Regions from separate parts of the Kluyvera chengduensis genome, predicted to be linked through region 2. Evidence: predicted binding sites of a transcription regulator. Region 2 holds the regulator's gene; each other region holds the start of a gene.

Region 1 (10,624 bases), on a different contig from region 2:
ACCGGTCTGGACGCGTGGCTGCGCGAGCGCAGTATCAACGAGCTTGTGGTGTTAGGGCTTGCGACCGATTACTGCGTAAAGTTCACCGTGCTGGATGCCTTGCAACTGGGCTATGCGGTTAACGTTATCACCGATGGTTGTCGTGGGGTGAATATTCAGCCGCAGGACAGCGCCAACGCCTTTATGGAGATGACCGTCGAGGGGGCCACGCTGTATACGCTGGATGACTGGCTGGAAATTCAAGGTTAACACGTAGGCCGGATAAGCGAAGCGCCATCCAGCAGACACCTAGCACATTGCCGGATGGCGCTTCGCTTATCCGGCCTACCATTTCAACTTCGCCTTTCTTCCCCTCGTGAACCATCTCTCAGATTTAACTTAATAGCAGTGATATGTTCGAACGGTTGTTTTTTCGCCACGCCATTTCCGTGGCGTGTTTGCTTTTTTAATGTCAAAGAGGACCGTTTATGAAACTTTTGCCTTTGCTGGCAGCATTACCCCTGCTCTGCGCCTCGGTTGTTTCCGCAAATTCCTTGATGTCCGTCGGCTACTTTAACGGTGGCGGTGACGTGACGGCCGGGCCCGGCGGCGATATCAATAAGCTCGATGTGCGTCAGATTACCCACCTGAACTACTCGTTTGGCCTTATCTACAACGACGAGAAAGACGAAACCAACGACGCGTTAAAAGACCCGACCAAACTGCACCAAATCTGGCTCTCGCCGAAAGTCCAGGCTGACTTAGAAAAAATCCCCGTACTGCGTAAACAGAACCCTGACCTGAAAGTCCTGCTCTCCGTCGGCGGCTGGGGTGCTCGCGGCTTCTCCGGCGCGGCGGCAACGCCGGAATCCCGTGCAGTGTTTGTCCGCTCGGTGCAGGATGTGGTGGCAAAATATGGCTTAGACGGCATTGACCTTGACTGGGAATACCCGGTTAACGGCGCGTGGGGGCTGGTGGCAAGCCAACCGGCGGATCGCGATAACTTCACCACCCTGCTTAAAGATCTACGTGCTGCGTTTGGTCATAAAAAGCTGGTGACGATTGCCGTTGGCGCGAATGCGGAAAGCCCGAAAAGCTGGGTCGACGTAAAAGCCATTGCACCGCTGCTCGATTACATCAACCTGATGACCTACGACATGGCGTACGGCACCCAGTATTTCAACTCAAACCTGTATGATTCGACCCAGTGGCCGACGGTTGCCGCGGCGGATAAATATAGCGCTGATTTCGTGGTAAATAACTATCTGGCGGCCGGACTGAAGCCGAGCCAGATGAATCTGGGTATTGGTTTCTATGGCCGGGTGCCAAAACGCACCGTTGAGCCGGGTATCGACTGGAGCAAGCCGGACGCGCAGAAAAACCCGGTGACCCAGCCCTACTTTAGCGCGCACGAGGTGGCGTTGTTTAAATCGCTTGGTTTCGATTTGAGCAAAGATACCTACGTGAAATACAACGACATTGTGAGCAAGCTGCTGAACGATCCGCAGAAGCGCTTTACCGAGCACTGGGATGACCAGGCGAAGGTGCCGTGGCTGTCGGTGCAGTCAACGGATGGGAAACCGCTGTTTGCGCTCTCCTATGAAAATCCACGTTCGGTGAGCATCAAAGCCGAGTACATCAAGAGCAAAGGGCTGGCAGGCGCGATGTTCTGGGAGTATGGCGCGGATGACAACAACCAGTTGGCAAAACAGTTGGCTGAGTCGCTCGGGATAAAACACTAGGCCACCTGGGTGACCTGGTGTCGATACGAGATACCGAGCCATCCCGGCGGCGCTTCGCTTGGCCGGGCTACAAGCTTCGCGTAGCCCGGACGAGGCGGCACGCCGTTTCCGGTTAGGCCGGCGTTAAAATCCCGCTTTGTTCATGAATACGGTAACCTGCTCCCGGATGCGGCGTCTGCAACCGGGGGCTGCCGCCGAACAGCTTTTCGCGCAGCGTGCCCTGGCTGTACTCTTGCTTATACACCCCGCGTTTTTGCAGTTCAGGGATCAGCAATTCGACCACATCGGTGAACGTTTCGTGCGTGACCGCGTAGGCCAGGTTAAAGCCGTCCACATCCGTCTCTTCCACCCACGATTGCAGCTCATCCGCGACCGTTTGTGCGCTGCCCACCATCAACGGGCCAAAGCCGCCAATGCCGACCCAATCCGCCATCGCTTTTACCGACCACTGCCGCTCCGGGTCAGCGGTTGAGAAGGTATCCACCACCGATTGAATGGCGTTGGTTTTTGAATAGGTGAACACTTCATCCGGTTGATACTGACCGAAGTCTATCCCCGTCCAGCCAGAAATCAGTGCCAGCGCGCCTTCGTAGCTGGTCCAGTTTTTATACTCTTGCCACTTCGCCTGTGCGGCTTTGTCGGTTTCGCCAACGATAACCGTCTGCATGTTGAAGATCAGAATGCTGCGCGGATCGCGTCCCGCTTCTTCGGCGCGACGGCGGATATCCGCAACCGTCTTTTTCAACGCGCTTTTTGACGGCGATGCGACAAACACGCATTCGGCGTGGCTTGCCGCAAATTGCTTACCACGGCTGGATGCCCCCGCCTGGTAGAGCACCGGCGTGCGCTGCGGCGACGGTTCACACAGATGATAACCCGGCACATCAAAAAACTTGCCGTGGTGGTTAATGGCGTGAATTTTACTCGGGTCACTGAAAATTCTACGTTCACGATCGCGCAGAATCGCCCCCTCTTCCCAACTGCCTTCCAGCAGTTTATAGATAACCTCCAGGTACTCATCGGCGTAGTCGTAACGCGCGTCATGCGCCGTCTGCGCCTGCTGGCCGATATTGCGCGCCCCGCTTTCCAGATAGGAGGTCACAATGTTCCAGCCCACGCGCCCTTTGGTCAGGTGGTCCAGCGTCGACAGACGACGGGCAAAGGGATAAGGATGTTCAAACGATAGCGATGCGGTAAGACCAAAACCCAGATGCTCCGTCACCAGGGCCATTGGCGTGACCAGCGCCAGCGGGTCGTTAACCGGCACCTGAGCCGCCTGGCGAATGGCCGCATCACCGTTACCGTTGTACACGTCATAAACGCCCAGCACATCGGCAATAAACAGGCCGTCAAACTTGCCGCGCTCAAGCAGGCGCGCCAGATCGACCCAGTAATCCAGGTCTTTATACTGCCAGGAACGATCGCGCGGATGGGCCCACAGCCCCGGTGATTGGTGGCCGACGCAGTTCATATCGAAAGCGTTGAGACGAATTTCACGTTGTGATGACATAGCATTCTCCCACGACGCCCGGCTAAAGCCCGGCGTCAAAAATAGTGTTGGTGTGTTTACGATAAAACGCGCTGACGACAGTCCAGTTTTTCCAGCACGGCGTGTGCGACCTGCTGCGCGTGATCGGCAACCTGCGGCAGTCCCATCAGTTCGCCAAAACGTCCGCGCGCGGCGGGGCCCGCAACCCAAATCGGTAATGTGCTGCCGACAGGCTGCGACTGCGCGTTAACGTCAATGCCCATCCCCAGTGAATCGGCGCGGATAATTCCGGCCTGCTGGAGCGCGCTTAAAAACGGTTGGCCGCTAATCAGATTGCTGTGTGCAGGGCCAGTGGTGAGGACCAGATAGTCCACCGTTTCCACCTGTGGTTCGCCACCGCGCGCAAGTAGCGCAAGATGTAGCGTGTCGCCATGAAGGCGGGTGTTCTTCAGCCGTGCGGCCAGCACGCGCAATGTGCCCGCACGCTGCCGGGATTCAATCGCTTGCGCCACCTGTGGAGCAATACGGTAACGATGCACGTCCCAGAAACGCCGCAGATGGCGCTGGAACTGACGCTTTTCCTTGTCACTCATCTGCTGCCAGATAACCTGTCCCTGGCTGCGCACCGCATCCAGCACCACCTGCCACGGCAACCCTGCATCAGCGGCGCGGCGAATATCCTGGCGTATCTGCTTCAGACGCTGGCGCAACGGCCCTGCCAGAACATCGATCGTCCATTTCGGCAAATTGATTGGCGCATTGGGACGTGACAGCAGCCCGTGGCGTGAGAAAGCGATAATGTCCCCCTGATGCCCCTGGCGATGAAGTGAAGCCACCACGTCGCCCATGCTGAGCGCCGTCCCCATAACCGCGACCTTTGCCGTAGAGGGGATGGTCGCTAATGCATCGGACTGCCACGGGTTCGCTATCACCCGCGGGTGGTGCGCCAGTTCACCTACCCCACTAGGTAGCTGCGGCGGCGGGTGGCTAATGGCCAGTACCAGACTATCGGCCTGGAGCCGCTCACCTTTTTCTGTCACCACCTGCCCGTTGCACCAATCAACCGCCCGGTCCTGAAGATGTCTCACCCGCCCGCGCTGTGCGCTGACTTCACTTGCCAGCGCGGCCTGAAGATAGCGGCTAAATGCCCCACGCTGCGGGTAGATGCTGCCATCGGCAAGCTGCGCCTGCGGGTCCTGCGGAAAATCACCATGACGCCGATACCAGCGGTCAAACGTGCCATCATCATCTCCCGCAAGCTGCATGCGCGCGGCGGGAACGTTAATCCGATGCGCCGGGTCACTGGCTGAATAGGCGACTCCCTGCCCCAGCGCGTTGCGTGGTTCAATAATGCTGATGTTTACCGGTCGCGCCGCCTCGCGCAGCAAATGGATGGCGACTGCCGTACCGCTAAACCCGCCCCCGACGATCACCACATGGGGCTCGCTCATCCGTGGTTGCATGACACCGCCTCCTTCAGCTCGCGCTGACCTGTTTGACGGGGCGCGCCGCGCCGCCGATGGTTTCACCGAAGGGCCCGGTGTTAAGCTGCCCTTTCGCCGAACGTGGCTGAGTGCTGGTTGGCAGCAGCGGCATCACCAGTTCGGCAAAGCGGTGCGCCTCTTCCAGATGCGGGTAGCCAGAGAAGATAAAGTTGGTTATCCCCAGCGCCTGATATTCCCTGATGCGTTCGGCCACCTGTTGAGGGCTGCCCACCAGCGCGGTACCGGCACCTCCGCGCACCAACCCAACGCCCGCCCAAAGGTTCGGCGCAATACGCAGGTTGTCGCGGTTACCGTTATGCAGCGCGCTCATCCGCGCCTGGCCGGTTGAATCCATGCGAGAAAAAATCTGCTGCGCCTGCGCGATAGTGTCGTCATCAAGATGGGCGATAAGCTTATCGGCGGCGGCCCAGGCCTCGTCTTCCGTTTCGCGCACAATCACATGCAGACGGATACCGTACTCCAGCGTGCGCCCTTTCTCTTCCGCCCGCGCTTTAACCACCGCCAGTTTCTCCGCCACCTGCGCTGGCGGCTCGCCCCAGGTCAGGTAGGCATCGATATGGTCGGCGGCAACATCAATGGCCTGCTCCGACGATCCGCCAAAGTAGAGCGGCGGCCCGTTGCGCTGTACCGTCGGAAACAGCACTTCTGCGCCTTCCACCTGAATATGCTGGCCGTGATAGTCCACTTTTTCGCCCGCCAGCAGCCGACGATAAACCTCAAGAAACTCATGCGTGACTTCATAGCGTTCGCTATGGCTTAAGAAAATGCCATCCCCTTTATTTTCAACCGGGTCGCCGCCGGTCACGACATTTATCAGCAGGCGGCCTTCAGAAAGTCGGTCAAGGGTGGCGGCCATTCGTGCTGCCAGAGTCGGAGGCTGCAAACCGGGGCGTACCGCCACCAGGTAACGCAAATTTCGCGTTATCGGTGCCAGCGCGGCGGCAACAAGCCAGGAGTCTTCACAGCTTTTTCCGGTGGGGATCAATACCCCGTAGTAGCCAAGGCTGTCTGCCGCCAGCGCCACCTGTTGCAGGTAAGGCAGGTCTACCGGCCGCCCTCCTTCGGTGGTGCCCAGGTAGCGCCCATCACCGTGGGTGGGTAAGAACCAGAAGATATTGATGTTCTCTGCGGCTTGTACGGTCATTATCCATTTCCTTTATAACTATATTTGGTATTTATAGAAGTGGTTATTTGAGTCAGTTATAAAGGAGTTAGCGAAATACGTGCCAGTTTTTAAAAATATCAATCACTTTTAAAATCAATAAATTAAACAAAACCCCGGCGCCTACTCGCTGTTGCAAATGCAACAGCGAGTAGGCAAAAACTGCTGCAATGGCAACAGACTGCGCCTGTTCCCCTCTGGAAAATTTATCGCGCAAAAGATACCGTCCAGACAGGAATAAGCCGGAGACTCACGATGCGCAATGCAGAACTCACTTCATCAGGCCCGATACTGGTCGACCCCGCCTCACAGGCCTTTCAGAAAGTGCTGAACCGGCTTGCCCCGACGGATGCCACGGTGCTGATTATTGGCGAAACCGGCACGGGCAAAGAGGTGGTGGCACGCTACCTTCATCACCATAGCCCGCGCGCCCATGCGCCGTTTCTGGCGGTGAACTGCGGCGCGTTAACCGAATCGCTGGCGGAGTCCGAACTGTTTGGCCATGAGAAAGGCGCATTCAGCGGTGCGACGCACCGTCATGAAGGCTGGTTTGAAGCCGCGGAAGGCGGCACCCTGCTGCTCGATGAAATTGGTGAGCTGAGCCCGTCGCTGCAGGTCAAGCTACTGCGTGTGCTTCAGGAGCGAGAAATTACGCGCGTGGGGTCCCACAGGCCGGTTCGCATCAACGTGCGGGTGATTGCCGCGACGCATGTCGATCTTAAACGCGCCATTCAGGAGCGTCGATTCCGCGAAGATCTCTTTTATCGCCTGAATATCGCCGCCGTGAATCTCCCACCGCTGCGCCAGCGTAAACAGGACATCCCGGTGCTGGCCGCTCATTTTATCCAGCGCTATGCCCACAGGCTGGGTCGAGCAGAGCAGCAGATTGCTCCGGAAACGCTGGCATTGATGCTGGCGTATCCCTGGCCTGGCAATATCCGCGAGCTGGAAAATACGCTGCATAATGCGGTGTTGCTGAACCCCGACGTACTGCTCTTGCCGGAGCATCTGCGGCTCACCTCAGCCACTTCGCCACCGCTCCCTGCGCAGGATGAAAGCGACGAGCTGACCATCTTTATGCGCCGTCAGCTACAGACGCATAGCGGCGCGTTGTACGATCGTATGCTGCGCGCCATGATCCAGACGGCCATGAGCCAAAGTGATAACAACCAGAGCCAGGCCGCCTCGCTGCTCGGCATGAGCCGCCATGCGCTGCGCACCCAGTTGGCTCATCTGGGGGTCATTAAGCAACGTCGCAAACCGGGTGAGCCGCTGCCTGCGCCGCCACGCGAACGCGAACTGCGTATTGGCTACCAGCGTTTTGGTAATCTTGGGGTGCTGAAAGCGCGTCAGCTTCTGGAGCAGACCTTCGCCGATTCAGGGGTAAACGTGCTGTGGAGCGAATATCCCGCTGGCCCGCAGTTGCTGCAAGCGCTGAGTAACGATGAAATTGATTTTGGTACCACCGGCGAAGCGCCGCCCATCTTTGCTCAGGCGAAGGACAACGCGCTGCTTTACGTGGCCTGGGAGCCACCAGCGCCGCGTAGCGTGGCAATGGTGGTGCCGCATGACAGCGATATCCGCGCCATTGAACAACTCAAAGGCAAGCGTATTGCGCTGAATAAAGGGTCAAACGTGCACTGGCTGCTGGTACAGATTCTGGAAGAGGCCGGGCTGGGGCTGGGAGACGTCAAAGTGGTGTATGCCCCGCCTAAGTTTCCTTTAACCGCCAGCGACTATCTGGCAGCGGATGCATGGATGATGTGGGACCCGGTCCTCAGCGCGGCGGAGCGCAGCGGTACTCTGCGGGTGCTTGCCACCGGGGAAGGCCGGGTGAATAACCATCAGTTCTATATCACCCGCCGTCAGTATGCTCAGCATAACGAAGAGATTATCAGCGGGATCGTCGCGGCGCTGGTGAAAACCGGCAAGTTTATCGATAGACACCGCCATGAGGCAGCACAGCTTCTGGCAAGCGAACTGGGGTTGGATACGAGCGCGCTGGTCTGTGCGCTGGCGCGGCGCAGCCATCAAACGCGTGAAATGGATCTGCAGGCGATACGCGCGCAGCAAACTATCGCCGATCGTTTTTACGCACTGGGCCTGCTGAACAGGCCCGTAGCGGTCAGAGAGGCGCTGTGGTATGCCAACGCGCAGTGGGTTGAGCCCTGGGCGGCAGCTTAGTGCTGTTTAAACGTCGCAATTGGCTTCGGTGTGATACCGAAGTCTTCTTTTAACTGCTGCTTGCTCTTCATCACCATCTGCCCTTGCGTGTCGATAGTCATGTGCTGCGCATCATCGTTGTAGCGCGACTGCCACAGCATCACCAGTTGCAGACTGTTTTCTTTCTGTTCGGCCGTCAGAGCCACGCCGTCGGGCCATTTTCCTAACTCCACCGCGGTGACTAAACGCTGGTAAATTTCCGGCGTCATATTGTCGATCATTTGCTCAATACTCATCGTCAGCGCCCTCTCCTCAGGAATAATTTGCTGAATCGTTTCTTCAACCCTTAGTGGCGTCGCCGTTCTCATCATCCGTGAAGCTCAACGAAGCGGAGTTGACGCAAAAACGCTCACCGGTTGGCTGCGGACCGTCAGGGAACACATGCCCGAGGTGCGCATCGCAATTTCCACAACGGATTTCAGTGCGTTGCATGCCGTGGGAGTAATCATTGAGGTAACGGATAGCCGTGTCGCTCACCGGCTCATAAAAACTGGGCCAGCCGCAACCGGAATCATACTTACTTTGGGAGTGGAAAAGCGGCGCATCGCACACCAGACAATGGTAAATCCCATCACGCTTATTGTGCAGTAAACGCCCGGTAAACGGCGGTTCTGTGCCATGTTTCTGAGTCACGTAGAACTGCATTTCACTCAGGGTATTTTTCAGTTCTTCTGGGGTGTTTTTTTTCACCATTTTGCTCACATCTCATTATGAAAAATACATATGCCAGACGATTCTAACAAAACATTAACAATGAAGTGTGAACTTTTGTTCTAAACTTAATCGGCGTGAAAAGGCACCCGGGGAATTGTGACTTAAATCACATTTTTATCTTCTGCGCCCTTTAAAATCCCCGGCGCCGCCCTCATGTGGTTTCAAGCTCATAGGAAGAGTGAGGCATGTCAGTCGACTAAAGCTTAGGCAGAGGATTGATTTGTCGCAATGATTGACACGATTCCGCTTGACGCTGCGTAAGGTTTTTGTAATTTTACAGGCAACCTTTTATTCACTAACAAATAGCTGGTGGAATATATGACTATCAAAGTAGGTATCAACGGTTTTGGCCGTATCGGTCGCATTGTTTTCCGTGCTGCTCAGGAACGTTCTGACATCGAGATCGTTGCAATCAACGATCTGTTAGACGCAGACTACATGGCTTACATGCTGAAATATGACTCCACTCACGGCCGTTTCAACGGTACCGTTGAAGTGAAAGACGGTCATCTGATCGTTAACGGTAAAAAAATCCGTGTTACCGCTGAACGTGATCCGGCTAACCTGAAGTGGAACGAAGCAGGCGTTGACGTTGTTGCTGAAGCAACTGGTCTGTTCCTGACTGACGAAACCGCTCGTAAGCACATCGCTGCTGGCGCGAAAAAAGTGGTTCTGACTGGTCCTTCTAAAGACAACACCCCTATGTTTGTTAAAGGCGCTAACTTTGACAAATACGAAGGTCAGGACATCGTTTCTAACGCATCTTGCACCACTAACTGCCTGGCTCCGCTGGCTAAAGTTATCAACGACAACTTCGGTATCATCGAAGGTCTGATGACTACTGTTCACGCGACCACCGCTACTCAGAAAACCGTTGATGGCCCGTCTCACAAAGACTGGCGCGGCGGCCGCGGCGCAGCTCAGAACATCATCCCATCCTCTACCGGTGCTGCTAAAGCAGTAGGTAAAGTACTGCCAGAACTGAATGGCAAACTGACTGGTATGGCGTTCCGCGTTCCAACCCCTAACGTATCCGTAGTTGACCTGACCGTTCGTCTGGAAAAAGCTGCTTCTTATGAAGAAATTAAGAAAGCAATCAAAGCTGCTTCCGAAGGCGCAATGAAAGGCGTTCTGGGTTACACCGAAGACGACGTTGTATCTACCGATTTCAACGGTGAAGTTTGCACTTCCGTATTCGATGCTAAAGCGGGTATCGCTCTGAACGACAACTTCGTTAAACTGGTTTCCTGGTACGACAACGAAACTGGTTACTCTAACAAAGTTCTGGACCTGATCGCTCACATCTCCAAATAAGTTGAGATGAGTATCTGATCCAAAAAGGCGACTTCGGTCGCCTTTTTTTATACATTAACACATTGATTTTGCTAGAGTTTTTAAATCAGTGTCCACATATTGCCCCAACGTTCCCCCAAAATCTCAACGCATTTCATTTTTTAGGAGCATTTATGATGGAATCGGTATTAGAAAAAATAGACAGATTCAATCAGTACAACAAAACAATGATTGAGGTTGCTCTTGCGGAATCAAACCGATCCTATCAAGGAACCCCGGGTAAGCTATTGCTTTGTGCAATCTTTGATTCTCTTTCAAAAGTAGCGTTTCCTGATATCGGCAAGAACAATGAACGGTTCAAAAAAACAATCGTTGAGTATTCGGGTTGGTCTGAATGCAACAGAGTGAGCCTTTTGCAGCTGAGATATGCATTTGAGCATATAGGTGAGGTTCCAGAAGAGTTTCTTGGTCTTAAAGAATGGGTACTCTCTGAGCTGCTCGCTAAACTTCCTAAGCC
Region 2 (10,624 bases):
AAAGAGCAAGGCTGGCTGGGCGTGGTCATGCATTTTCGTGGCTGCAGCGGCGAGCCGAACCGTCTGAACCGTATTTATCACTCAGGTGAAACGGAAGACGGCACCTGGTTCCTGAACTGGCTACAGCGCGAATACGGCAAAGCGCCAACGGCGGCGGTTGGCTACTCGCTTGGCGGCAATATGCTGGCCTGCCTGCTGGCCAAAGAAGGTGATGACGTGCCGATCGATGCGGCGGTGATTGTCTCCGCGCCGTTTATGCTGGAAGCCTGCAGCTACCATATGGATAAGGGCTTCTCGCGGGTCTATCAGCGCTATCTGCTGAACCTGTTGAAAGGCAACGCTGCGCGTAAGCTCAAAGCCTATCCCGGCTCACTGCCGGTGGATCTGCGTCAGTTGAAAAGTATGCGCCGCATCCGCGAGTTTGATGATTCGATCACCTCGAAGATCCACGGTTTCGCCGACGCTATTGATTATTACCGTCAATGTAGCGCGATGCCTATCTTAAGCAAAATCACCAAACCAACGCTGATCATCCACTCGAAAGACGATCCGTTTATGGACCACCACTCCATTCCTGCCCAGGAAGAGCTACCGGACAACGTCGTCTACCAGCTCACCGAATACGGTGGCCACGTTGGGTTCATCGGCGGCACGCTGCGCCACCCGGAAATGTGGCTGGAAAAACGTATCCCTGCCTGGCTGATGCCGTGGCTGGGAGGCAAGGCATGATAATTCCCTGGCAGGATATCGACCCGGAGACGCTGGATAACCTGATTGAAAGCTTTGTCTTGCGCGAAGGCACTGATTATGGTGAATATGAACGTTCACTTGCGCAAAAGGTCGCCGACGTCAAACACCAGCTACAAACAGGCGAAGCGGTGCTGGTCTGGTCTGAGCTTCACGAGACCGTCAACATCATGCCCCGTAACCAATTTCGCGGTTAACTATACTCTAACGACAGGAAGCATTTTACCCTGCTTCCGTTGTCGTCTGTTCAGGGAGTTATTCGCATGTCTGCCAAACATCCGGTTATTGCCGTTACCGGCTCCAGCGGAGCGGGAACCACCACCACCAGCCTCGCGTTTCGTAAAATTTTTGCTCAGCTCAACCTGCGCGCGGCGGAAGTTGAAGGCGACAGCTTTCACCGCTATACCCGTCCGGAAATGGATATGGCTATCCGTAAGGCCCGCGACCTTGGCCGCCACATCAGCTATTTCGGCCCGGATGCCAACGACTTTGGTCTGCTGGAACAGACTTTCCGCGACTACGGCCTGAACGGACAGGGGAAGTCACGCAAATACCTGCATACCTATGACGAAGCGGTGCCGTGGAACCAGGTGCCAGGCACATTTACGCCGTGGCAGCCGCTGCCGGAACCGACCGATGTGCTGTTTTATGAAGGGCTGCACGGCGGCGTCGTCACCCCGCAGCACGACGTCGCACGGCATGTTGATCTGCTGGTTGGCGTAGTACCGATTGTTAACCTGGAGTGGATCCAGAAGATGATCCGCGACACCAGCGAGCGCGGCCACTCTCGCGAAGCGGTGATGGATTCCGTGGTGCGTTCGATGGAAGACTATATCAACTTCATCACCCCACAGTTCTCACGCACCCACATCAACTTCCAGCGCGTGCCAACGGTCGATACCTCTAACCCGTTTGCAGCCAAAAGCATTCCGTCACTGGACGAGAGTTTCGTGGTGATTCACTTCCGTAATCTCGACCACATCGACTTCCCATGGCTACTGGCCATGTTGCAGGGGTCATTCATCTCACATATGAATACGCTGGTCGTTCCCGGTGGGAAAATGGTGCTGGCAATGGAATTAATCATGACGCCGCTGGTGCAGCGGCTGATGGAAGGCAGGAAATAGCATCAAGACCAGGTAGCCCGGACGAGGTGCGCTAGTACCGACTCCGGGAATGACCCCGGCGTCACTGCGTTCGGCCGGGCTACGTCTGGCATGTAATCAGCCTTCGATCACTTCGTAAGAGTGAGTGATATTCACCGCTTTTTCGAGCATCAGCGCCACCGAGCAGTATTTCTCAGCAGACAGATCCACCGCACGCGATACCGCCGCATCCTTCAGATCTTTACCGGTGACGATAAAGTGCAGGTTAATGTGCGTAAACAGACGAGGCGCTTCTTCACGGCGCTCAGAGGTGAGCTTCACTTCGCAGTCGGTCACGTCATTGCGACCTTTTTGCAGGATAGAAACAACGTCAATCGCACTGCAACCACCGGCGGCCATCAGCACGACTTCCATCGGGCTCGGCGCTTTATCGCCAGAGTTACCGTCCATCAAAATTTGGTGGCCAGAAGCAGACTCACCGAGGAAGGTTAACCCTTCAACCCATTTCACACGTGCTTGCATAATATTTAACTCCCAGGTTGCAATTTTCTTCTCAGATTACGCGCACATAACAATTCTCGCAATGGAAGGCGATCGCCGTCATGCTGAAGCGAGACACCAGGAGACACACGGCTAAAGCTATGCTAAAACAGTCGGGATGCTACGGTAATACATAAACGTACTGCATGTATGCAGAGGACATCACATTACAGGCTGCGACCCTATTCGACAGCCGACTTCCCAGGTAACGGGAAGGATACTATTGCAACCAGTGGCTGCAATGTTTTTGCCGCTGGGAAGAGCTTATAACAGAGGATAACCGCGCATGGTGCTTGGCAAACCGCAAACAGACCCTACTCTCGAATGGTTCTTGTCTCATTGCCATATTCATAAGTACCCATCGAAGAGCACGCTGATTCACCAGGGTGAAAAAGCAGAGACGCTGTATTACATCGTAAAAGGCTCCGTGGCTGTACTCATCAAGGACGAAGAAGGCAAAGAGATGATCCTCTCTTACCTCAACCAGGGCGATTTTATCGGCGAGCTGGGCCTGTTCGAAGAAGGCCAGGAACGCAGCGCATGGGTACGAGCAAAAACCGCTTGTGAAGTTGCTGAAATCTCTTATAAAAAATTCCGTCAGCTGATCCAGGTTAACCCGGACATTCTGATGCGTCTCTCTTCTCAGATGGCGCGTCGTCTGCAGGTCACCTCTGAAAAAGTGGGTAACCTGGCCTTCCTGGACGTAACCGGTCGTATCGCTCAGACCCTGCTGAACCTGGCTAAACAGCCTGACGCCATGACCCACCCAGACGGTATGCAGATCAAAATCACCCGTCAGGAAATTGGTCAGATCGTTGGCTGCTCCCGTGAAACCGTGGGCCGTATTCTGAAAATGCTGGAAGATCAGAACCTGATCTCCGCACACGGCAAAACCATTGTCGTTTACGGTACCCGCTAATCCGGCCCAAAATGGCGTATTGTAAAAGCAATACGCCATTTTTGTTTTTCCCCCTATGTGGCGCAGGCTGATTTACCACCCGGAAGTCAACTATGCACTGCGGCAAACGCTGGTGTTATGTCTGCCGGTTGCTATCGGACTTCTGCTCGGCCATCTCCAGCAGGGTTTGCTGTTTTCATTGGTGCCCGCCTGCTGCAATATCGCCGGTCTCGACACTCCGCATAAGCGCTTCTTTAAACGCCTGATTATCGGTGGCTGTCTGTTCGCCGGATGCAGTCTTGCCGTTCAGCTGTTGTTGGCGCGCGACATCCCCTTGCCGTTGATTCTCACCGGGCTGGCGCTGCTGCTGGGCGTTACGGCGGAAATCAGCGCGCTGCACGGGCGGCTACTACCCGCCTCGCTCATCGCGTCTATCTTTACCCTAAGCCTTGCGGGAAATATGCCCATCTGGGAGCCCTTGCTGCTCTACGCGCTGGGTACGCTGTGGTACGGAGTATTTAACTGGTGGTGGTTCTGGATGTGGCGCGAACAGCCGCTGCGGGAATCACTGAGCTTGCTTTACCGCCAGCTCGCCGAATACTGTGAAGCGAAATATAGCCTGCTGACGCAGCATACCGACCCGGGCACCGCGCTGCCGCCGTTGCTGACTCGCCAGCAGAAAGTGGTGGATCTGATTTCCCAATGCTATCAGCAGTTGCACATGCTTGCGGCTAACCAGCATAACGATTACAAGCGCCTGCTGCGCGCCTTCCAGGTGGGGCTCGATTTACAGGAACATATCTCTGTCAGCCTGCACCAGCCCGAAGAGGTACAAAAGCTGGTTGAACGCAGCCACGCCGAAGCGGTGATCCGCTGGAACGCCCAGACCGTTGCGGCGCGCCTGAGGGTACTGGCGGACGATATTCTCTATCACCGCTACCCCACCCGCTTCAATATGGATAAACAAATAGGCGCGCTGGAGAAAATCGCCGACCAGCATCCAGACAACCCGGTCGGCCAGTTTTGCGCATGGCACTTCAGCCGCATCGCCCGCGTGCTACGCTCTCAGCGACCGCTCTACCCGCGCAACCTGATGGCCGATAAACAGCGACGTCTACCGCTATTCGCAGCGCTTAAAAGCTATCTGTCGCTGAAATCCCCGGCGCTGCGTAATGCCGCTCGACTCAGCGTAATGCTCAGCATCGCCAGCCTGATGGGTGCCGCGCTGCATCTGCCGAAGCCTTACTGGATCCTGATGACGGTGCTGCTGGTCACGCAAAACGGCTATGGCGCGACCCGCGTGCGTATTTTCCATCGTGCGGCGGGCACGCTGGCGGGGTTAGTGATTGCCGCCGTCGTCCTGCACTTCCACACCTCAGAAGGGCTAGCGTTATCGGGCATGCTGATCGTCACGTTGGGGAGCTACCTGATTATCCGTCGTCACTACGGCTGGGCCACCGTCGGCTTTACCATCACCGCGGTATATACCCTGCAAATTCTGACGCTGAACGGCGAGCAGTTTATCGTCGCGCGCTTTATCGACACCATCATCGGCTGCCTGATTGCCTTTGGCGGGATGATCTGGCTGTGGCCACAGTGGCAGAGCGGTCAACTTCGACAAAACGCCCAGGCGGCGTTGGAAGCCGACCAGGAGGCTATTCGTCTTATCCTGAGCCCCGACCCGCAGGCACCGAAGCTGGCCTATCAGCGGATGCGCGTGAACCAGGCGCACAACACGCTCTACAACACGCTCAACCAGGCCATGCAGGAGCCTGGCTTTAACTCGCGTTATCTGGAAGATATGAAGCTGTGGGTCACCCATAGTCAGTTTATCGTCGAGCACATCAACGCCATGACGACGCTAGCGCGCGAGCACAACATGCTGACGCCGGATCTCGCGCAGCAGTATCTGGAATCCTGCGAAGTTGCTCTTCAGCGCTGTCAGCAGCGTCTGGAGTACGATGAGGCGGGAAGCAGCGGTGAGGTGAATATTATGGAATCGCCGGACACGCTGTCCCATGGTCCGTTAAGCACCATGGAACAGCATCTTCAGCGTATTCTGGGGCATCTGAGCACTATGCACACCATCTCGTCGGTGGCCTGGCGACAGCGCCCCCGTCATGGAGGCTGGTTAAAACGGCGGGCTAGCTAACGATTTTAGCGACCGCCTGAGCGAAGCGCTGCATCCCTTCGTCGATATCCACTTCTTCCACCACCAGCGATGGCGCAAAACGCATCACGTCCGGCCCGGCATTCAGGACCATCACGCCAACGTCCGCCGCGGCGTAGAGGAAATCACGCGCCCGGCCTTTGTATTTCTCGTTCAGCGCCGCGCCAATCAGCAGGCCCATACCGCGCACGTCGCTAAAGACGTCGTACTTTGCATTGATATGCTGAAGGTGCTGCACAAAGCGCTCGCGCTTGGCGTTCACGCCGTTCAGGACTTCCTGGGTGTTGATAATATCGAACGCGGCGCCCGCAACGGCGCAGGCCAGCGGGTTACCGCCGTAGGTAGAACCGTGCGAACCAACGTGGAACGCGCTGGCAATCTCATTGGTGGTCAGCATCGCGCTCACCGGGAAACCGCCGCCCAGCGCTTTAGCACTGGTGAGAATGTCCGGCGTCACGCCATAGTGCATGTAGGCAAATAACGAACCGGTACGCCCCATGCCGCTTTGCACTTCATCAAACACCAACAGCGCCTGATGCTTATCGCACAGCGCGCGCAGGCCCTGTAAGAACTCAGGGGTCGCTGCCAGTACGCCGCCTTCGCCCTGAATCGGCTCAACCACGATGGCGCAGGTATGATCATCAATCACCGCTTCCACCGCGTGCAGGTCGTTAAACGGCACGTGGACGATATCGGCAGGTTTCGGGCCAAAGCCGTCGGAGTACTTCGGCTGCCCGCCAACGGAGACAGTAAACAGCGAACGACCGTGGAAGGCATTATGGAAAGCGATGATTTTGCTTTTGTACGGGCTATGACGGGTAGAGGCATAGTAGCGCGCCAGCTTAAAGGCGGTTTCGTTAGCTTCCGTCCCGGAGTTCATGAACACCACGCGCTCGGCGAAGGTCGCATCTACCAGCTTCTGACCCAGACGCAGCGCCGGTTCGTTGGTAAAGACGTTGCTGGTGTGCCACAGCGTTTCACCCTGAGTTTTCAGCGCATCAACCAGCGCAGGATGACAGTGGCCCAGCGCGGTCACCGCAATACCGCCCGCGAAATCAACGTACTCTTTGCCTTGCTGATCCCACACGCGGCTCCCCTTGCCCTTCACCGGGATAAATTCCGCTGGTGCATAGATTGGCAAAATGACCTGATCGAAGGTCGCGCGGGTAATAGCAGGTTGTTTGGTTTCCATGTCATGCCCTTCTGCAAACGATGAAGCAATGATTGTGAGAATTTATCCACAAAATATGCATAAAAAATCACGTCATGGCAACTACTATCGCGTGAGGAAGTTTGCCAGTAGCGCGTGGCCCTGCTCGCTGAGAATGCTTTCCGGGTGGAACTGCACCCCTTCCAGATCCCATTCACGGTGGCGGATACCCATAATTTCACCCGTTTCGCTGCGGGCCGTCACTTCAAAGCAGTCGGGCAACGTTGCGGGATCGATCAGCAGTGAATGGTAGCGCGTCACGGTAAGTGGATTATTCAGGCCGCGGAACACGCCCTGCTGCTGATGGGTAATCGGCGAGGTTTTGCCGTGCATCACTTTTTCGGCACGAACAATTCGCGCACCGAATGCCTGAGCAATAGCCTGATGGCCTAAGCAGACGCCAAGCAGCGGTGTTTTACCCGCATAGCGGCGAATAACATCAAGGGAGATACCGGCTTCATCCGGTGTGCAGGGGCCCGGGGAAATCACGATTTTGTCTGGGGAGAGCGCGTCGATGTCATCAAGGGTGATGTCATCATTACGTTTAACCGTCACGCTGGCACCGAGCTCACAGAAATACTGGTAGAGGTTCCAGGTAAAGGAATCGTAGTTATCAATCAGCAGGATCATGGCGGCTCCGGTCATTCAATCTGCCGCCATTCTACCAACTTTAGTGACGGGACGGCAGCCTCATGCCAGATGCCGCCCCGTACTGATTACGGCAGGACTTTCGCCGACAGGATCACAATCGGTTTGGAAGGGACGTTCTGGTACGGACCAACGTTGTGGGTCGGCACCTGGGCAATTTTGTCTGCCACATCCATCCCCTTCACAACTTTACCAAATACCGCGTAGCCAAAGTCACGCTGGCCGTGGTCCAGGAAAGCGTTGTCCGCCACGTTGATAAAGAACTGGCTGGTTGCGCTATCTTTATCAGCAGTACGCGCCATAGCGATAGTGCCACGGGTATTACGCAGGCCGTTATCAGCTTCGTTTTTGATCGGTGGATTCGGCTGCTTCTGCTGCATCTGTTCGTTAAAGCCGCCGCCCTGAACCATAAAGCCCGGGATCACGCGGTGGAACGTGGTGTTGTTATAAAAGCCGCTATTAACGTAGTTCAGGAAGTTTTCAACGGAGACCGGCGCTTTCTGGCTGTCGAGCTGCAGCTCAATGTTGCCCGCCGAAGTCGTCAGCAGCACGTGGGGATTATTGGTTGCTGCTAAAGCCACGGGCGCAGAGAGTGCAAACACAGCCGCCATGGCCGCCAGAGTTGATTTGAGCATGAGAATTCCTTTAACGGTGCAGTAGAGAAAGCAAGTGGCTTGATTCTAAAGAGGGATAGTCCCTCAGGCCAGTGCTTTACTAAAGTTTACGTGACTGAAACGGTTAATAATGATCAGGGTAATAAAGTGCAGATTTCATTATGTGATCAAGATCACACTCAAAAATGTAATAAGAGAGCATTTGCGTAATAAAACTATGAATGCATCACTCCTATGTCTAAAATCTGCTCGCTCAGCGCAGAGTCAACGCGCTTTACACAACTATTCACAGGCCAGTCATGACTAACAGCAATCGTACCAAGCTCACATGGATCAGCTTCTTCTCCTACGCCCTTACCGGTGCGTTGGTTATCGTCACCGGGATGGTGATGGGAAATATCGCCGATTACTTTAATCTGCCCGTTTCCAGCATGAGTAACACCTTTACCTTCCTGAACGCTGGGATCCTGATCTCTATTTTCCTCAATGCCTGGCTGATGGAAATCGTCCCGCTGAAAACTCAGCTGCGTTTCGGCTTCATTTTGATGGTATTAGCGGTTATCGGGCTGATGACCAGCCATAGCCTGGCGCTATTCTCTGCGGCGATGTTCGTGCTGGGCCTGGTCAGCGGTATCACCATGTCCATTGGTACTTTCCTGATCACCCATATGTATGAAGGTCGTCAGCGCGGCGCGCGTCTGCTGTTTACCGACTCCTTCTTCAGCATGGCCGGGATGATCTTCCCAATGCTCGCCGCCTGGCTGCTGGCGCGTACGATTGAGTGGTACTGGGTTTACGCCTGCATCGGCCTCATCTATGTCGCTATCTTCGTGCTGACCCTGGGCTGCGAATTCCCGGTTCTGGGCAAGAAAGCACAAACCAGCGACCAGCCGGTAGTGAAAGAGAAATGGGGCATCGGCGTGCTGTTCCTGTCCATCGCTGCGCTGTGCTACATCCTGGGTCAGCTGGGCTTCATCTCCTGGGTACCGGAATACGCCAAAGGTCTGGGCATGAGCCTGAACGACGCGGGCCAGTTGGTGAGTGATTTCTGGATGTCCTATATGTTCGGTATGTGGGCCTTCAGCTTTATTCTGCGCTTCTTCGACCTGCAGCGTATCCTGACCGTTCTGGCCGGTATCGCGACCGTGATGATGTACCTGTTCAACCACGGCGAGCCGCAGCACCTGGCCTGGTTCATTCTGACTCTGGGCTTCTTCTCCAGCGCTATCTATACCTCCATCATTACGCTGGGTTCGCTGCAGACTAAAATCGCCTCACCAAAACTGGTTAACTTTGTTCTGACCTGCGGCACCATTGGCACCATGCTGACCTTCGTGGTCACCGGGCCTATCGTTGCCCACAGCGGCCCACTGGCAGCGCTGACCACCGCCAACGGTCTGTACGCTGTGGTGTTCGTGATGTGTCTGGTTCTGGGCTTTGTAAGCCGCCATCGCCAGCATGCGGTGAGCGCTTCTCACTAATCTGCCGCGCCCCTTTTCGGTGTGAAGAGGGGCAAGCTGCTGCGCTCCCTTTCCGTTGTAGGCCGGATAAGCGAAGCGCCATCCGGCAAAGTGCCACAGAGCGCCGGATGCGCTTCGCTTATCCGGCCTACAGGATGTGGGCTGAGGATACCTAAAACCTCTTTCAAAGCTAACAAACACCTCCCCCTCTCCTTTCGCCGGTTTTTCACTCTTTTTGCTCAAAAAACACACAGACCATAAAGTTGAGTATTTTCCGCAACTTACAAAACCACTTAAAAATCATCACGCTACTCATTAAGGGGTAGGTAAAGGCTAAATTGATTTGTATCAATAATCCCAATAGCTGAATCGTTAAGGTAGGCAGTATTAGAATAGAAATCGAGGCAAAAATGAGCAAAGTCAGACTCGCAATTATCGGTAACGGCATGGTCGGCCACCGCTTTATCGAGGATCTTCTCGATAAGTCCGACGCCAGCCAGTTCGATATCACCGTCTTCTGTGAAGAACCCCGCATCGCCTACGACCGCGTACACCTCTCCTCCTACTTCTCCCACCACACGGCAGAAGAGCTGTCGCTGGTGCGTGAAGGTTACTATGAGAAGCACGGCGTGAAGGTGCTGGTCGGTGAACGCGCCATCACCATCAACCGTAAAGAGAAGGTGATTCACTCCAGCGCAGGCCGTACCGTCTTTTATGACAAGCTGATCATGGCGACCGGCTCCTATCCGTGGATCCCGCCAATCAAAGGGTCTGAAACTCAGGACTGCTTCGTTTACCGTACGATTGAAGATCTGAACGCCATTGAAGCCTGTGCCCGCCGTAGTAAGCGCGGCGCGGTAGTCGGCGGCGGCCTGCTCGGCCTCGAAGCAGCCGGCGCGCTGAAAAACCTCGGCGTGGAAACCCACGTCATTGAGTTCGCTCCAATGCTGATGGCTGAACAGCTTGATCAGATGGGCGGCGAACAGCTCAAGCGTAAAATTGAAAGCATGGGTGTGAAAGTTCACACCAGCAAAAACACCAAAGAGATTGTTCAGGAAGGCGAAAACGGCCGCAAAACCATGCGTTTTGCCGACGGTAGCCAGCTGGAAATCGACTTCATCGTCTTCTCTACCGGTATTCGCCCACGCGACAAGCTGGCCACCCAGTGCGGCCTGGAAGTCGGCCAGCGCGGCGGTATCCTGATTAACGACAGCTGCCAGACCTCTGACCC
Region 3 (10,624 bases), on a different contig from region 2:
CGGTGACAAGGCGATGCATTGTCTCCACTTCGCTAACATTAACAGGTGGACGATCGTGTCGTGCCCGTTGCATCAGATCGCGCATCTGTTGGCGCTGATGTTCGGTTAAACTAATACCGTCGAACATATGGCCCTGGCCGTTTCGCAGCGTATTACTTTCCGCTGGGTGCCAGTTAACGCTGGTGACGACTTCATCGGCCTGGCTATATGCACTGAATGCCAGCGTTGAGGCCATGACGGCAGCGATAACATTGCGCATCACATGCTCCCAAAAACTTTTGTGTCGCGATTCAACGAGAGACAGTTTACGATTCAGGCTGCAAACATGCGTCAGGGGGTGTAAAACAACGTAAAGTCATGGATTCGCTGGCTCTGATGACGTAATTTCTGCCTCGGAGGGATGAAAATATGAATAAAATTTTATTAGTTGATGATGACCGCGAGCTGACTTCCTTGCTCAAGGAACTTCTTGATATGGAAGGCTTTAACGTCCTTGTTGCCCACGACGGCGAACAGGCGTTAACGCTGATTGACGACAGCATCGACCTACTTTTACTCGACGTAATGATGCCGAAGAAAAACGGTATCGATACGCTGAAAGAATTGCGACAGACACACCAGACTCCCGTCATTATGTTAACCGCTCGCGGAAGCGAGTTGGATCGCGTGCTGGGCCTTGAGCTGGGCGCGGATGACTATCTGCCTAAACCGTTTAACGATCGCGAACTGGTCGCGCGCATTCGCGCTATTTTGCGCCGTTCACACTGGAGCGAACAGCAGCAAAGTAGCGATACCAGTTCACCAACCGTAGAAGTTGACGCGCTGAGCCTGAACCCAGGTCGTCAGGAAGCCAGCTTCGATGGTCAAACGCTCGAGCTTACCGGTACTGAATTTACCCTGCTCTATCTGCTGGCGCAGCATCTTGGTCAGGTGGTTTCCCGTGAACATCTGAGTCAGGAAGTACTGGGCAAACGCTTAACGCCGTTCGACCGCGCGATTGATATGCACATTTCCAACCTTCGCCGGAAGCTGCCAGAGCGTAAAGACGGTCACCCATGGTTTAAAACCCTGCGTGGTCGTGGATACCTGATGGTCTCCGCTTCATGATAGGAAGTTTAACCGCCCGCATCTTCGCCATTTTCTGGTTAACGCTAGCGCTGGTGCTGATGCTGGTTTTGATGCTGCCAAAGCTCGATTCCCGTCAAATGACCGAGCTGCTCGATAGCGAGCAGCGCCAGGGCCTGATGATTGAGCAGCATGTTGAAGAAGAGCTTGCCAACGATCCCCCTAACGATTTGATGTGGTGGCGTCGGCTGTTCCGCGCAATTGATAAGTGGGCTCCGCCGGGTCAGCGTTTGTTGCTGGTGACGAGCGAAGGCCGTGTGATCGGCGCAGAACGCAACGAAATGCAGATTATTCGTAACTTTATCGGCCAGTCTGATAACTCCGATCATCCGCAGAAGAAGAAGTATGGCCGCGTAGAGTTAGTCGGGCCATTCTCCATTCGTGACGGCGAAGATAACTACCAGCTATACCTGATCCGTCCGGCGAGCAGTTCGCAGTCCGATTTTATCAACCTGCTGTTCGACAGGCCTTTGCTGTTGCTTATCGTCACCATGTTGGTCAGCGCCCCGCTGCTGTTATGGCTGGCGTGGAGTCTGGCAAAACCGGCGCGTAAGCTGAAAAATGCCGCGGATGAAGTGGCCCAGGGCAACCTGCGTCAGCATCCAGAACTGGAGGCCGGGCCGCAGGAGTTCCTCGCAGCGGGCGCCAGTTTTAACCAGATGGTGATGGCGCTCGAGCGAATGATGACGTCGCAGCAGCGGTTGCTCTCCGACATTTCTCACGAACTGCGTACGCCATTAACGCGTCTGCAGCTTGGCACGGCGCTTCTGCGTCGTCGCAGCGGCGAGAGCAAGGAGCTGGAGCGCATTGAAACCGAGGCGCAGCGTCTGGACAGCATGATTAACGACATGCTGGTGATGTCGCGAAATCAGCAGAAAAGCGCATTGGTCAGTGAAACCCTGAAGGCTAATCAGCTGTGGGGTGAAGTGCTGGATAACGCCGCGTTTGAAGCTGAGCAGATGGGCAAGTCGTTTAGCGTCGACTATCCGCCGGGCCCGTGGCCGCTATACGGTAACCCGAATGCGCTGGAAAGCGCGCTGGAGAACATCGTACGTAACGCCCTGCGCTACTCGCATACCAAAATTGCCGTGAGCTTCTCGGTGGATAAAGACGGCGTTACCGTCCACGTTGATGACGACGGCCCAGGCGTAAGCCCGGAAGACCGCGAGCAGATTTTCCGTCCGTTCTATCGTACCGATGAGGCGCGAGACCGTGAATCAGGCGGAACGGGGCTGGGGCTGGCGATTGTCGAAAGCGCCATGCAGCAGCACCGCGGCTGGGTGAAGGCTGACGATAGCCCGCTCGGCGGGTTGCGGCTCACGCTGTGGCTACCGCTATACAAGCGCACCTAAAACCATCGGCCTGCCTATGCAGGCCGATTTTTTTTGGCAATGTAAGAACCGCGTGTAGCCCGGCCAAGCGAAGCGCCGCCGGGAACGGTGACGAAGCCTGCAACCCGGGATCGGCATTAGCGCCTCACCCGGCCTACTTGCCCCACAGCCTTCGACTGTTATCTTCAATTTTGCCGCTCAGGCGGCGCTTCTGCATGGTTCTGCTCCAGCTCACTGACAACCCGGCCGCGCTCAGCAGGCGGTGATACTGGTCGTCATCGAACGGCATATGCCAGGCAATGGCAGCGGCGTCATACACCGAAACATCGCTCAGGCGCGACACCAGCTCCAGCGGGGCGTCCGTGGAAACCTTACCCGGCGCAATCACCCGGTACAGCCAGCCCACCTTGCCGCTGTTCTGCATCAACGATGCCATGTCACTGATAGCAAAATGGAAATTGAGTTTAAAGCACGGAGAGCGAGGCTGGGTCACCTGAACCAACGTCTCACCCCAGCGGTAAATATCACCGATAAACACGTTGTGCTCCGTCATCCCTTCCGTTGACAGGTTTTCACCAAACGCCGGTGCGCAAAACAGGGCAGCCTGTTCGGGGAATTCACGAATCAGATCTTCATAATGTTCGCGGGGGAACTGACACAGCGCGCGGTCAGGGCCGCCGTGGATTTTTTTCTCGGCCTGTTCATCACCCAACAATCCCAGCTCGGTGAGTTCCAGTTCGCCATCCATCTGGACCTTCGCGATGGCGCTTGGGCGACTGCCGTCATAGTCGCGGATTTTGCCAATAAACACATCAACCGGAAAATGCATCTGCTGCTCCTTAGGCGGATACAAAAAAAGCGAGTCATCAGACTCGCTTCTACAGACCGGCAATGCAAATTATTTTTTAGCGGCGAAACGCGCTGCTGCTTCGTCCCAGTTCACCACGTTCCAGAACTCTTTGATGTAGTCCGGGCGGCGGTTCTGGAATTTCAGGTAGTAAGCGTGTTCCCAAACGTCCAGGCCCACAATTGGGAAACCGGAAGCGCCGGAAACGGCTTCACCCATCAGCGGGGAGTCCTGGTTTGCGGTAGAAACCACAGCCAGTTTGTCGCCTTTCAGCACCAGCCACGCCCAGCCGGAGCCGAAACGTGTTGCTGCTGCTTTTTCAAATTCAGCTTTGAAGTTGTCTACGGAACCGAAATCACGCTCGATAGCCGCTTTCAGGTCACCCTGCAGGGTGGTGCCTTTTTTCAGGCCTTTCCAGAAGAAGCTGTGGTTAGCGTGGCCGCCTGCGTTGTTACGCAGAACGGTTTTTTTGTCAGCCGGCAGCTGGTCCAGTTTCGCGATCAGCTCTTCAGCAGACAGCGCAGCGAACTCTGGCAGGCTTTCCAGCGCTGCGTTAGCGTTGTTCACGTAAGCCTGGTGGTGTTTGCTGTGATGGATTTCCATCGTCTGTTTGTCGAAGTGCGGTTCCAGGGCATCGTACGCATAAGGCAGTGATGGCAGGGTATAGCTCATAATCATCTCCATTATTGTCGGGCGGCAAACCTGTAAACGCCGCGTAATCAGTTGGTTCATTATAGTTAATTAAATGATATTGAAAATGATTATCAATGCCGTAGTTTTTATAAGGTTATAACTTTAGGGCATAGATGTTTTTTTGTGAGCCTGAACAGCCAATTACACCACGTACTGCCAATGTATCCCCCTGGATGGCAACAGCCTGAAGGTTAAAAAAGCGCCTGATTTTTAGACTCATCCTGTCGGAAGACGATAACTACGACAAAAAAATGGATGAGGATAAAATCAATGAACCATGCAATTACAATGGGTATTTTTTGGCATTTGATAGGTGCGGCCAGTGCAGCCTGTTTCTATGCCCCGTTCAAAAAAGTTCAGCAGTGGTCATGGGAAACCATGTGGTCTATTGGCGGGATTGTTTCGTGGATTGTCCTGCCCTGGGCGGTCAGCGCCCTGCTCTTGCCCGATTTTTGGGCCTACTATCGTTCCTTCAGTGCTTCAACGCTCCTGCCGGTGTTTCTGTTTGGCGCCATGTGGGGCGTCGGTAACATCAACTACGGCCTGACCATGCGCTATCTCGGCATGTCGATGGGGATTGGCATTGCCATTGGCATTACGCTGATTGTCGGTACGTTAATGACGCCCATTATTAACGGTCAGTTTGATGTGCTCATCCACACCCAGGGCGGCCAGATGACGCTGCTTGGCGTGTTGATCGCCGTGATTGGCGTCGGGATTGTGACCCGCGCCGGGCAGTTGAAAGAACGAAAAATGGGCATCAAAGCGGAAGATTTCAACCTGAAGAAAGGGCTGATGCTGGCCATCATGTGCGGCGTCTTCTCCGCCGGGATGTCCTTTGCCATGAACGCCGCTAAACCGATGCACGAAGCGGCCGCCGCGTTAGGGGTCGACCCGCTTTATACCGCGCTGCCAAGCTACGTGGTCATTATGGGCGGCGGCGCGCTGGTGAACCTTGGCTTCTGCTTTATTCGTCTGGTAAAAGTTAAAAACTTGTCGATAAAAGCTGACTTCTCGCTGGCAAAACCGCTAATCATCAGCAACATTCTGCTTTCTGCACTGGGCGGGCTGATGTGGTATTTCCAGTTCTTCTTCTACGCGTGGGGCCACGCCAGCATTCCGTCGCAGTATGACTATATGAGCTGGATGCTGCACATGAGCTTCTATGTGCTGTGCGGCGGTCTGGTGGGGCTGATTCTGAAAGAGTGGAAAAATGCCGGACGCCAGCCCGTTAGCGTGCTGAGTCTGGGCTGCGTCGTCATCATTATTGCCGCCAACGTCGTTGGGCTAGGCATGGCAAGCTAAACCGAGAACCTCAGGCGGCAACGCGACTCCGTTGCCGCCACTGCCCGGGCGTCATTCCTATCTCACGGTTAAACACCACCGAAAAGTAGTTACTGTCCTCAAACCCGCAGCGCATCGCCACTTCGCCAATCAGCAGTTCAGTATGCTGAAGCAGATATTGCGCATGGCAAATCCGTAGCTGGCGCAGGTAGTGGTTAACGGTCATGCCGGTCTGGCTGCGGAACTGCTGGCGCAGCGTGCGCTCGCTGCAGCCCTGCTGCTCGCAAAAAGTATCAAGGACGAAGGGACGGTTCAGGCTGCTCGCCAGCACGGTGAGCAGTTTGTCGAGTAAGGCTTCGCTCTGCGTCGCCGCCTGGTTGTCGGTGGCATAACGGTAACGTTTCAGGCAGACCACCAACTGGGCAAACAGCAGTTCGGACATCTCGTTGGCTAACACGTCGTCTTTACGGCTCTCCTGCTCCAGTTGCGTCATTATCTGCCGCGCCTGGGTCATGCCGGTGCTGCCTATCCGCCAGTGCGGCGCCCAGTGCGAGCCGTGCAGCCCGGGAATATGGGCCACCCAGTCAAGGTTGAGCTTTAAGCGATCCGGGCAGTAGATAATATTCTGTAAAACCAGATCGTTAACCGAGGCATAGGAATGTTTATCTTCCGCGCGGATATAAAATAGATCGCCGCGGGTGATGCGGTAAGGACGGTCGTTGAGGATGTGTAAGCCGTTGCCGCGCCAGACCATCACCAGCTCGTTAAATTCGTGGGTATGCTCCGCAAAGACATTTTGCGGATAGCGGTCAGCCACCGCCACCGCCTGCGATGGACTGGCAAAAAAGTCGGCTTTTCGAAGAATTAACTGGCCTGGCACGCTGGCACCTCACGACTAACAACTTTTTATTATTAGCCGTTTTGAGGCAAAAAACGGTGATTGCCTTCGCGTTACTGAAGCAGGGTGTCTCGCCCCTGGCGAATATCGCGCGGCGACCAATCAAATTCGCGACGGAACAGAGTAGAAAAGTGGTTGCTGTCGCCAAAACCGCAGTGATAAGCAATCTCGGTCACGCTCTCATCGCTGTGGCGCAGCATGTGGCGCGCTTTAATCAGGCGCAGACGGTTAAGGTAGCGCTGCGGGGTCAGGCCGGTGCAATGCTTCAACTGGCGATGCAGCGTGCGCAGAGATAACGAGAACCTATCCGCCAATCCTTCCCAGCAGATCTCTTCCGCAAAGTGCTCTTCCAGCCACGCCATCAGCTGATTCAGGCGCGCATCATTATCCACCGCCCCCTGTTCCTGACTGCCTTTACGCAGCAGCACCAGCAGCTGCATAAACAGAATTTCACGATTGGCCAGCGACATCATATCGGTGCTGTCGTTCGCCTCTTCCATCTGACCGACGATCGCCCTGACCTGCTGTAGCGTGCTTTGGTTTACGCGCCAATGGGAAGGATAGTGACCATCCTGCTCCTGCGGCAGCAGTTTATTCAGACCTGACAAGAACTGGAAAGCATCCGGCGCGCGATATAACACATTCGTCAGACAGAGGTTTTCCGTGTGCTCATATAAGTGGCGATCAAAGTCGCGAACGAAGCAAACGGTGCCCCCGCAAATAGTATGCGGCTGACCATTGAACACATGAATACCCGTACCGTGCTCAACAATAACAATCTCATTAAAATCATGATGATGCTCAGGAAATGCAGCCTGAGGAAGTCGAGGTTCGATAGCCACGGGAAGCTTGCCGGAAGAGAAGAAATCCACGCTGTGTAGTACGGTCATCGCGAGCCTCAACAAATGAGAAAGATTATCAGGATAGTAATATCCGATAACGGATCTGACCTTGACGTTTTGACAGCAAACCGCGCAAAGCCGGTCGTTTTTTCAAGAAACAGCCGGAAAGATCGGGAAATGCGGTCATCATCACACCCCCTGAAAACCCCGCCATCGGCGGAATTTGTGAACTCTCTCACGTTCATCTTTGCTTTCTTGCCAGCGCCTAATTTCGCCTGTCAGTAACGAGAAGGTTGTGGCATTGCGCTTTTTCTAGACTGTCTCGCAATGACTCATAGAAGGACTCTTGCCATGACTTTTCGCCATTGTGTGGCCGTCGATTTAGGCGCCTCTAGCGGACGCGTAATGCTGGCGCGCTTTGATGCCGAACAGCGTTCGCTTTCACTGCGCGAAATTCACCGTTTCGTGAACAGCCTGCATAAGCGGGAAGGTTTCGATACCTGGGATATCGACGCGCTGGAAGCTGAAATCCGCATCGGCCTCAACAAGGTGTGCGATGAAGGCATTTTGATAGACAGCATCGGTATCGACACCTGGGGCGTGGACTACGTCCTGTTGGACAAACACGGGCAGCGCGTTGGCCTGCCGGTGGCCTATCGCGATAGCCGAACCGACGGCGTCATGGCCATGGCAATGGAACAGCTGGGTAAAAGTGAGATCTATCGTCGTAGCGGCATTCAGTTCCTGCCGTTCAACACGCTCTACCAGCTACGGGCGCTGGTTGAACAACAGCCAGAGCTGGTCAGCAAAGCGGCTCATGCATTGTTGATCCCGGACTACCTTAGCTTCCGTCTGACCGGAAACATGAACTGGGAATACACCAACGCCACCACCACGCAATTGGTCAACATCGATAGCGATAACTGGGATGAAGACCTGCTGAACTGGACCGGCGCGCCGCGCGAGTGGTTCGGTACACCGACCCACCCCGGCAATGTGATCGGTCACTGGATCTGCCCGCTGGGTAATAAAATCCCGGTGGTTGCCGTCGCCAGCCACGATACAGCCAGCGCCGTGATTGCCTCACCGCTGGCAGGCCACGATGCCGCCTATCTCTCTTCCGGCACCTGGTCGCTGATGGGCTTTGAAAGCAAAACCCCGTACACCAGCGAAATGGCGCAGCGCGCCAACATCACCAATGAAGGTGGCGCGGAAGGGCGCTACCGGGTGCTGAAAAACATTATGGGCCTGTGGCTGCTACAGCGCGTCCTGAAAGAACAAAAGGTTGGCAACCTGCCCGATCTCATTGCCGAAACGCAAGCACTGCCAGCCTGCCGCTATCTGATTAATCCGAACGAAGACCGCTTCATCAACCCGGAAAACATGAGCGCCGAGATTCAGGCCGCCTGCCGCGAAACGGCGCAGCCCGTTCCGACCACGCCTGCAGAACTGGCACGCTGCATCTTCGACAGCCTGGCATTGCTGTACGCCGACGTGCTCAACGAGTTGGCGCAGCTTCGCGGCAAACCGTTCAGCCAACTGCACATCGTGGGCGGCGGCTGCCAGAACCAGATGCTGAACCAGCTGTGCGCCGATGCCTGCGGCATCACCGTGGTCGCGGGCCCGATTGAAGCCTCAACCCTCGGCAACATCGGCATCCAGCTGATGACGCTGGACGAACTCACTAACGTTGACGATTTCCGCAAGGTGGTGACCGGTAACTACAGCCTCACCACATTCACCCCGAATCCAGACCATGAAATTGCCCGCTACGTTGCGCAGTTTCAGCAACAACGACAGACAAAGGAGCTTTGCGCATGACCACTCAACTTGAACAAGCCTGGGAACTCGCGAAACAGCGCTATTCCGCTGTAGGTATCGATGTCGAAGAGGCGTTACGCCAGTTGGACCGCTTACCGGTTTCGATGCACTGCTGGCAGGGCGATGACGTCGCGGGTTTTGAAAATCCAGAAGGCAGTTTAACGGGTGGCATTCAGGCGACCGGTAACTACCCGGGTAAAGCGCGTAACGCGACCGAGCTGCGCGCCGACCTGGAGCAGGCGCTGAGCCTGATCCCTGGGCCAAAACGTCTGAACCTGCACGCTATCTATCTGGAGTCTGACACCCCGGTGGCGCGCGACGAGATCAAACCTGAGCACTTCAAAAACTGGGTTGAGTGGGCGAAGAAACACAAGCTGGGCCTCGATTTTAACCCATCCTGCTTCTCACATCCGCTGAGCGCCGACGGTTTTACGCTGTCCCACGCCGACCCGAAAATTCGCCAGTTCTGGATTGACCACTGCAAGGCCAGCCGTCGCGTTTCCGCCTACTTTGGCGAGCAGTTGGGGACGCCTTCGGTGATGAACATCTGGATCCCTGACGGCATGAAAGACGTCACCGTGGACCGTTTAGCGCCGCGCCAGCGTCTGGCCGCCGCGCTGGATGAAGTCATCAGCGAAAAACTGGACCCGGCGCATCACATCGATGCCGTCGAGAGCAAGCTGTTCGGCATTGGCGCAGAGAGCTATACCGTCGGCTCCAACGAGTTCTATATGGGCTACGCCACCAGCCGCCAGACCGCGCTGTGCCTGGATGCCGGTCACTTCCACCCAACCGAAGTTATCTCCGACAAAATCTCCGCCGCCATGCTGTACGTGCCGCGCCTGCTGCTGCACGTAAGCCGCCCGGTACGTTGGGACAGCGACCACGTGGTGCTACTGGATGACGAAACCCAGGCTATCGCGAGCGAAATCATCCGCCACGACCTGTTTGACCGTGTGCACATCGGCCTCGATTTCTTTGACGCCTCCATCAACCGCATCGCGGCGTGGGTTATCGGTACCCGCAACATGAAAAAAGCCCTGCTGCGCGCGCTGCTGGAGCCAACCGAGCAGCTGCGTCAGCTGGAAGTTGACGGTGACTACACCGCCCGTCTGGCGCTGCTGGAAGAGCAGAAATGCCTGCCATGGCAGGCAGTATGGGAAATGTACTGCCAGCGTAACGATACGCCAGCGGGCAGCCAGTGGCTGGAGAGCGTACGCAGCTACGAGAAAGAGATTCTGAACAAGCGTAAATAATCGAGTGCGATTGCCGGATGGCGGCTTTGCCTTATCCGGCCTACGAAACAACAGCCATTGTAGGCCCGATAAGCGCAGCGTCATCGGGCATCAAAGTATACAGGACAACAAGACTATGCAGACCATTACCGATTCCTGGTTCGTCCAGGGCATGATTAAAGCCACCTCTGACGCCTGGTTAAAAGGCTGGGACGAACGCAACGGCGGCAACCTGACGCTGCGCCTGGACGACGCGGATATCGCGCCGTTCACCGCCGATTTCCACGCCAAACCGCGCTATATCGCCCTGAGCCAGCCGATGCCAATGCTGGCAAATACGCCGTTTATCGTCACCGGCTCCGGCAAATTCTTCCGTAACGTGCAGCTCGACCCGGCCGCCAACCTCGGCGTAGTGAAAGTCGATAGCGACGGCGCGGGCTACCATATTTTGTGGGGGCTGACTCACGAAGCCGTACCAACCTCCGAACTGCCGGCACATTTCCTGTCACACTGCGAACGTATCAAACTGACCGGCGGTAAAGACCGCG

What was found. The regulator CRP, encoded in region 2, controls carbon source genes, mostly activating them, when cyclic AMP is high. The targets are predictions, from matches to a motif close to ATGTGANNNNNNTCACAT.
Region 1: a site for CRP is predicted at 8,909-8,926, ahead of msrB (peptide-methionine (R)-S-oxide reductase MsrB). Genes of this name have one in related genera too.
Region 3: a site for CRP is predicted at 7,198-7,215, ahead of rhaS (HTH-type transcriptional activator RhaS). Genes of this name have one in related genera too.

The regions. Positions count from the first base shown of each region.
Region 1 is NZ_JBIQOI010000002.1:409,121-419,744, forward strand. It holds gene pncA (bifunctional nicotinamidase/pyrazinamidase) at 1-249, shown strand, start outside; gene chiD (chitinase ChiD) at 468-1,721, shown strand; gene ACH1XZ_RS07610 (LLM class flavin-dependent oxidoreductase) at 1,834-3,231, opposite strand; gene ACH1XZ_RS07615 (FAD/NAD(P)-binding protein) at 3,288-4,673, opposite strand; gene ssuD (FMNH2-dependent alkanesulfonate monooxygenase) at 4,687-5,859, opposite strand; gene ACH1XZ_RS07625 (hypothetical protein) at 5,927-6,094, opposite strand; gene ACH1XZ_RS07630 (aliphatic sulfonate ABC transporter substrate-binding protein) at 6,133-8,061, shown strand; gene ACH1XZ_RS07635 (YeaC family protein) at 8,058-8,336, opposite strand; gene msrB (peptide-methionine (R)-S-oxide reductase MsrB) at 8,380-8,793, opposite strand; gene gapA (glyceraldehyde-3-phosphate dehydrogenase) at 9,133-10,128, shown strand; gene ACH1XZ_RS07650 (hypothetical protein) at 10,281-10,624, shown strand, end outside.
Region 2 is NZ_JBIQOI010000010.1:119,439-130,062, reverse strand. It holds gene ACH1XZ_RS20145 (hydrolase) at 1-729, shown strand, start outside; gene ACH1XZ_RS20140 (YheU family protein) at 726-944, shown strand; gene ACH1XZ_RS20135 (phosphoribulokinase) at 1,011-1,874, shown strand; gene ACH1XZ_RS20130 (OsmC family protein) at 1,971-2,375, opposite strand; gene crp (cAMP-activated global transcriptional regulator CRP) at 2,680-3,312, shown strand; gene ACH1XZ_RS20120 (YccS/YhfK family putative transporter) at 3,368-5,443, shown strand; gene argD (bifunctional acetylornithine/succinyldiaminopimelate transaminase) at 5,436-6,653, opposite strand; gene pabA (aminodeoxychorismate synthase component 2) at 6,738-7,301, opposite strand; gene ppiA (peptidylprolyl isomerase A) at 7,388-7,954, opposite strand; gene tsgA (MFS transporter TsgA) at 8,233-9,414, shown strand; gene nirB (nitrite reductase large subunit NirB) at 9,804-10,624, shown strand, end outside.
Region 3 is NZ_JBIQOI010000012.1:48,934-59,557, forward strand. It holds gene cpxP (cell-envelope stress modulator CpxP) at 1-259, opposite strand, end outside; gene cpxR (envelope stress response regulator transcription factor CpxR) at 409-1,107, shown strand; gene cpxA (envelope stress sensor histidine kinase CpxA) at 1,104-2,477, shown strand; gene yiiM (6-hydroxyaminopurine reductase) at 2,611-3,348, opposite strand; gene sodA (superoxide dismutase [Mn]) at 3,355-3,975, opposite strand; gene rhaT (L-rhamnose/proton symporter RhaT) at 4,267-5,301, shown strand; gene rhaR (HTH-type transcriptional activator RhaR) at 5,312-6,160, opposite strand; gene rhaS (HTH-type transcriptional activator RhaS) at 6,232-7,068, opposite strand; gene rhaB (rhamnulokinase) at 7,372-8,841, shown strand; gene rhaA (L-rhamnose isomerase) at 8,838-10,097, shown strand; gene rhaD (rhamnulose-1-phosphate aldolase) at 10,213-10,624, shown strand, end outside.